Regions from separate parts of the Cellulosimicrobium sp. CpK407 genome, predicted to be linked through region 2. Evidence: riboswitches for the same ligand, from Rfam matches in the RefSeq annotation. Region 2 holds a riboswitch; the other holds the start of a gene.
The links. Region 2 has a riboswitch for ZMP and ZTP ahead of glyA (serine hydroxymethyltransferase). Riboswitches for the same ligand answer to the same signal wherever they lie in the genome.
Positions count from the first base shown of each region.

Region 1: linked by a shared signal. The riboswitch ahead of purH (bifunctional phosphoribosylaminoimidazolecarboxamide formyltransferase/IMP cyclohydrolase) and the one ahead of glyA (serine hydroxymethyltransferase) in region 2 are both predicted to bind ZMP and ZTP.

Region 1 is NZ_JBGNYC010000061.1:21,548-24,772, forward strand. Features, by position in the region: gene ABWU78_RS18895 (NAD(P)/FAD-dependent oxidoreductase) at 1-173, shown strand, start outside; gene purH (bifunctional phosphoribosylaminoimidazolecarboxamide formyltransferase/IMP cyclohydrolase) at 235-1,884, opposite strand; ZMP/ZTP riboswitch at 1,944-2,032, opposite strand; gene purN (phosphoribosylglycinamide formyltransferase) at 2,059-2,715, opposite strand; gene ABWU78_RS18910 (hypothetical protein) at 2,862-3,225, shown strand, end outside.
Region 2 is NZ_JBGNYC010000083.1:8,594-11,818, forward strand. Features, by position in the region: gene ABWU78_RS20570 (bifunctional methylenetetrahydrofolate dehydrogenase/methenyltetrahydrofolate cyclohydrolase) at 1-228, opposite strand, end outside; gene glyA (serine hydroxymethyltransferase) at 225-1,514, opposite strand; ZMP/ZTP riboswitch at 1,596-1,705, opposite strand; gene mmsB (multiple monosaccharide ABC transporter permease) at 1,788-2,960, opposite strand; gene mmsA (multiple monosaccharide ABC transporter ATP-binding protein) at 2,957-3,225, opposite strand, start outside.

The sequences.
Region 1 (3,225 bases), on a different contig from region 2:
CGGCGGACGGCGGCCCGGAGCGTCGGGTCACCGAGGTCCGGGCGGTCCTCCTGGTCGACTCGCCGCGCGACGTCGGCCCGGTCCGCAAGGCGATGAACCGCGCCGGCCGCCTCGGCGTCGACCTCGACGTCGCGCTCGACCCGACCCGGCGCCTCCGCGACGCCCTGGTCTGACGCCCGGCGCGCGGCGGCCCCGCCGGTCCGGAGACCGGCGGGGCCGTCGAGCAGGGCCGTGTCAGTGCGCGAAGTGGCGCGTGCCCGTGAAGTACATCGTCACGCCCGCGGCGCGCGCCGCCTCGATCACCTCGGCGTCGCGGATCGACCCGCCCGGGGCGACGACCGCGCGGACGCCCGCGTCGAGCAGGATCTGGAGGCCGTCGGCGAAGGGGAAGAACGCGTCGGACGCCGCGACGGCGCCACGCGCACGCTCCTCGCCGTCGGCGAGGGTGTTGGCGCGCTCGACCGCGAGACGGCACGAGTCGACGCGGTTGACCTGCCCCATCCCGACCCCGACGGCGGCCCCGTCGCGCGCGAGGAGGATCGCGTTGGACTTGGCGGCGCGGATCGCGCGCCACGCGAACGCGAGGTCCGCGAGGGTCGCGTCGTCGGCGGCCTCGCCCGTCACGAGGGTCCAGTGCTGCGGGTCGTCGCCGCCGGTGACGGTGCCGTCCTCCGCGGTCACGACGCCGTCGATGTGGTCGACCGTCTGGACGAGCAGACCGCCCGAGATCGGACGGAACTCGACGGGGTCGCTCTGCGCGCCCTCCGGGAGCACGAGGACGCGCAGGTTCTTCTTCGCCGCGAGGATCTCGAGCGCGCCGTCCTCGTAGCCCGGTGCCACGACGACCTCCGTGAACACGGGCTTGAGCGCCTCCGCGAGCTCGGTCGTCACCACCCGGTTCGCCGCCACCACGCCGCCGTACGCGGAGACCGGGTCGGTGGCGTGCGCCTTGCGGTAGGCGGCCGCGATGTCGTCGTCGGTCGCGACGCCGCACGGGTTGTTGTGCTTGACGACGGCGACGGCCGGGCCGGAGTGGTCGTACGCGGCCCGGCGCGCGGCGTCGGCGTCCACGTAGTTGTTGTAGCTCATCGCCTTGCCCTGCAGCTGGGTCGCCGTGGCGAGCCCGCCGCGCCAGTGCGTGTACAGCGCGGCCTGCTGGTGCGGGTTCTCGCCGTAGCGCAGGACGTCGGCCCGCTCCCAGGTGGCGCCCGTGAACGCGGGGAAGGCCACGTCGTCGGGCGCGTACGACGACGCGAACCACGACGCGACGGCGACGTCGTACTGCGCGGTGTGCGCGAACGCCTGCGCCGCGAGGCGCTTGCGCTGGGCGAACGTGAAGCCGCCCTCCTGCACGGCGGCGACGACGTCGTCGTACCGGGCCGGGTCCACGACGACGGCGACGCTCGGGTGGTTCTTCGCGGCCGCGCGGACCATCGAGGGACCGCCGATGTCGATCTGCTCGACGACCTCGTCGGGGCCGGCGCCGGACGCGACGGTCGCGGCGAACGGGTAGAGGTTGACGACGACGAGCTCGAACGGCGCGATGCCGAGCTCGTCGAGCTGCGCGAGGTGGTCGGCCTTGCGCGAGTCCGCGAGGATGCCGGCGTGCACGCGCGGGTGGAGCGTCTTGACCCGGCCCTCGAGGCACTCGGGGAACCCGGTGAGGTCCTCGACCTTCGTCACGGGCACGCCCGCGGCGGCGATCGTCGACGCGGTGGAGCCGGTGGAGACCAGCTCGACGCCCGCCGCGTGGAGCGCGGTCGCGAGCTCGACGAGGCCCGTCTTGTCGTAGACGCTCAGGAGCGCGCGCCGCACGGGGCGCTGCGCGTCGTCGGCGAGCTGGACGTCGGGGGCGGAGGGCACGTGCGGGGCCGGGTGGGACATGACGAGGGGCTCCTCTGGGTCGCGGTCGCCGCGTCGACGGACGCCGACGCGAGGCAGAACCCAGGCGCCCAGGCGGTCGACGCTCCAGCAGGTAGATCCGGCCGCTCCCCGGTGGTCGTTCCCACCCTCGCCAGTCGCGTCCGGGACGAGTCTACCGGGTGCCGCGCGGGCGGCTCAGGCGCCCGCCGACCGCCCGACGACGGCCCGGCGGCCCTCGACGCGCAGGCCCTCGCGCGCGGCGCGGCCGACCGTCTCGACGAGGAGCGCGCGCTCCGCGACCTTGATGCGCTCGTGGAGCGACGACTCGTCGTCGCCGTCCTCGACCGGGACGGCGACCTGGGCGATGATCGGGCCGGTGTCCACGCCGTCGTCGACCACGTGGACGGTGCACCCGGTGACGCGGACGCCGTACGCGAGCGCGTCCCGCACGCCGTGCGCGCCCGGGAACGACGGCAGGAGCGCCGGGTGCGTGTTGATCGTGCGGCCGGCGAAGCGCCCGACGAATGCCGGACCGAGGATGCGCATGAACCCGGCGAGCACCACGAGGTCCGGCCGGAAGACGTCGACGGCCTGCGCGACCGCCTCGTTCCACGCGGCCCGGTCGTCGAAGTCGCCCGGGGCCACGACGACGGCGGCGATCCCGGCCTCGCGGGCCAGGTCGAGGCCGCCCGCGTCGGCCTTGTCCGACACGACGCCCACGACGCGCGCCCCGTAGGCGGCGTCGTCGTGCGCGGCGAGGATCGCGGCGAGGTTGGAGCCTGCGCCCGAGACGAGGACGACGACGCGGGCGGCGGAGGTGGACTCGACGGGGTGGCCGGACGGCGTCTGCACGGTGCTCCTGCGGGTTCGGGGTGGCTCGGGGCGGCTCAGGTGGCTCGAGCGTCGGGCTCGGCGGAACAGGGAGGGCGCCCTCCCGGGCACCCGGTCTCCGATGGGAGAATGTACCGCGAGCCGCCCGACCGACCGAGGAGCTGCCCGTGGGCAACCCGTACGCACCGCCCCGTCCCGACGCGCCGCAGCACCCTCGTCCGGAGTCGCCGCAGCCGCCGGAGGAGGGCACGCGTCCGGGCGCTCCGGTCCCACCGGGCTCCGGCCCGGGCACGCCCCTCCCACCGCCCCCGCCCGGCCGGCCGGACCCGCTGACGCCCGGGGGCGGCCGTCCTCCGGCACCGCCCGAGCCCGCGGAGCCGGACCCCGAGCTCGCGCGGCAGGCGACGCGGCGCGTGCTCCACTTCGGCCTGCTCCTGCTCGCGGTGATCGTCGTGAGCACCATGCCGTTCCCGTGGCAGGCCGTGAGCCTCGCGCTCGCGCTCGGGGCGATCGTCGTGGGCGTCCGCGCGC
Region 2 (3,225 bases):
CTCCTGCGTCGCGTCGCCGGGCAGGTCCTCGCGGATCGAGGACAGCCCGACCTCGGCGCAGTCGCGGTGCTTGCCCGCGACGTACCACTGCGATCCGGGGTCGTCGCCGACGAGGAGCGTGCCCAGGCCGGGCACGACGCCCTTCCCGGCGAGGACCGCGAGGCGGTCCTTGAGCTCGGCCTTGATGGTCGCGGCGGTCGCCTTGCCGTCGAGGATCTGCGCGGTCACTGGTGGAGGCCCGGGTACAGCGGGAAGTCGGCCGTGAGCTTCTGCACGCGGGCGCGCAGCGCGTCGGCGTCGGTCGCGGCGCCCTCGCGCAGCGCGGTCGCGATGATCTCGGCGACCTCGGTGAACTCGGCGTCGCCGAAGCCGCGGGTCGCGAGCGCGGGCGTGCCGATGCGCAGGCCGGACGTGACGCGCGGGGGGCGCGGGTCGAACGGCACGGCGTTGCGGTTCACGGTGATGCCGACCTCGTGCAGGAGGTCCTCGGCCTGCTGGCCGTCGAGCGCGGAGTGGCGCAGGTCGACGAGCACGAGGTGGACGTCGGTGCCGCCCGTGAGGACGGAGACGCCGGCCTGGGCCACGTCGGCCTGGGCGAGGCGGTCGGCGATGATGCTCGCGCCGCGCAGCGTGCGCTCCTGGCGGTCGCGGAAGTCGTCCGAGCCCGCGATCTTGAAGGAGACGGCCTTGGCGGCGACGACGTGCATGAGCGGGCCGCCCTGCTGGCCCGGGAAGACGGCGGAGTCGATCTTCTTGGCGTACTCCTCCTTGCTCAGGATGAAGCCGGAGCGGGGGCCGCCGATCGTCTTGTGCACCGTGGAGGAGACGACGTCCGCGTAGGGCACCGGGGACGGGTGCAGGCCCGCGGCGACGAGGCCCGCGAAGTGCGCCATGTCCACCCAGAGCTTCGCGCCGACCTCGTCCGCGATCTCGCGGAACGCGGCGAAGTCGAGGTGGCGCGGGTAGGCGGACCAGCCGCCGATGATGACGTCGGGGCGCGTCTCGAGGGCCTGCTTGCGCACCTCGTCCATCTCGACGCGGTACGACTGCGGGTCCACGCCGTACGCCGCGACGTCGTACAGCTTGCCGGAGAAGTTGATCTTCATGCCGTGCGTGAGGTGGCCGCCGTGCGCCAGCTCGAGGCCGAGGATCTTGTCGCCCTTGTTGATGAGCGCGTGGAGCACGGCCGCGTTCGCCGTGGCGCCCGAGTGCGGCTGGACGTTGGCGTGCTCGGCGCCGAACAGCTCCTTGGCGCGCGCGATCGCGAGGTTCTCCGCGATGTCGACCTGCTCGCAGCCGCCGTAGTAGCGGCGGCCCGGGTAGCCCTCGGCGTACTTGTTGGTGAGCACGGAGCCCTGCGCCTGCAGGACGGCGCGCGGGACGAAGTTCTCGGACGCGATCATCTCGAGGGTGTCGCGCTGGCGCGCGAGCTCCCCGTCGAGGACGGCCGCGATCTCGGGGTCGAGCTCGGCGAGCGGGGTGTCGAGGACGTTGTCGGCTGGCTGGGCGCTCATGGCGTCTCCTCCGCGGGTGCTTGGCAGTGTGTCGTCGGTGGTCACGTTCCCGGCTCGCCGGGTACGCCCCACCAGGGGGTGACCCGGGGCCCAGGCGAACGACCCGTCGTCTGCACAGCGTGTCGCTCCCCGGTGGTGATCCACCCTGCCCGGGCGAGTTCCACCGGGCGGCGCCAGTCGCGACGCGTCGATCCTAACCCACGTGCCGGCCGGCCGAGGGGGACGACGGCGCGCCGTCGGGCACGACACCCGACGACGCGCCGCCCGTCCCCGTCAGCGCAGGGACGCCCGGCGCTTGCTCACGAGGTCGAACGCGACCGCCGCGAGCAGCACCAGGCCCTTGATCGCCTGCTGCCACGCCGCGTCGACCGCCATGATCGACAGGCCCATGTTGAGCACGCCCATGATGAGTGCGCCGATCATGGCCCCCGAGATGCGGCCGATCCCGCCCGTCACGGCGGTGCCGCCGATGAAGCACGCCGCGATGGCGTCGAGCTCGTAGTTGACGCCCGCCGCCGCCACGCCTGCCCCGGCGCGGGAGGTCGTGATGACGGCGGCGACCGCCGCGAGCACGCCCATGTTGACGAAGATGCCGAAGTCGACCCGGCGCGCGCTGACCCCCGACAGGACGGCCGCGTGCCGGTTCCCGCCGATCGCGTAGACGTGCCGCCCGAACACGCTGCGGTTCAGGACGAACGAGTAGGCGATGATGAGCGCCCCCACGATGAGCAGCACGATCGGCGTGCCACCCGCGCTCAGGGCGAGCCAGTACGTGACCACGCCGATGAGCAGGGCCGCGACGACGATCTTGACGACGAACGCCGCCATCGGCTCGACCGACAGCCCGTGCTTGCGGAGCGACGTCCGCGAGCGCCACTGCGCGACCGCGAACGCGAGGATGCCGAGCACGCCGATGCCGAGCGTGACGACGTCGAGGTCACCGACGAAGCCGAACCAGTTGGGCACGGAGCCGTTGCTGATCTCCTTGAACCCCTCGGGCAGGCCGGCGACCGTGGTCCCGACGAGGACGATCGCGAGGCCGCGGAAGACGAGCATGCCGGCGAGGGTGACGATGAACGCCGGGATCCCGACGTACGCGACCCAGAAGCCCTGCCAGACGCCGACGAGCGCACCGACGACGAGCGACAGCGCGACCGCGACCAGCCACGGCAGGTCCCACTGGGTCATCATGATCGCGCACAGACCGCCGACGAACGCCACGACCGACCCGACGGACAGGTCGATGTGGCCGGCCACGATCACCATGACCATGCCGATGGCGAGCACCATGACGTAGGCGTTCTGCTGCACGAGGCTCGCGACGTTGTTCGGGTAGAGCAGGCGCCCGTCGGTGAGCACCTGGAAGAGCAGGACGATGACGAGCAGCGCCGCGACGATGCCGTACTGGCGGACGTTGCGGCCGAGGTACTCCCTGACGGCGTTCATCGGTCGATGACTCCCTTGTCCATGGTCATGTAGTGCATGAGGGTCTCCTGGGTCGCCTCGGCGCGGGAGACCTCGCCCGTGATCCGCCCCTGGCTCATCGCGTAGATGCGGTCGCAGATCCCGAGGAGCTCGGGCAGCTCGGAGGAGATCACGAGGACGGCCTTGCCCGCGTCGGCGAGCGCGTTGACGATCGAGTAGATCTCGTACTTCGCCCCGACGTCGATGCCGCGCGTGGGCTCGTCGAGGATGAGCACGTCGGGGTCCG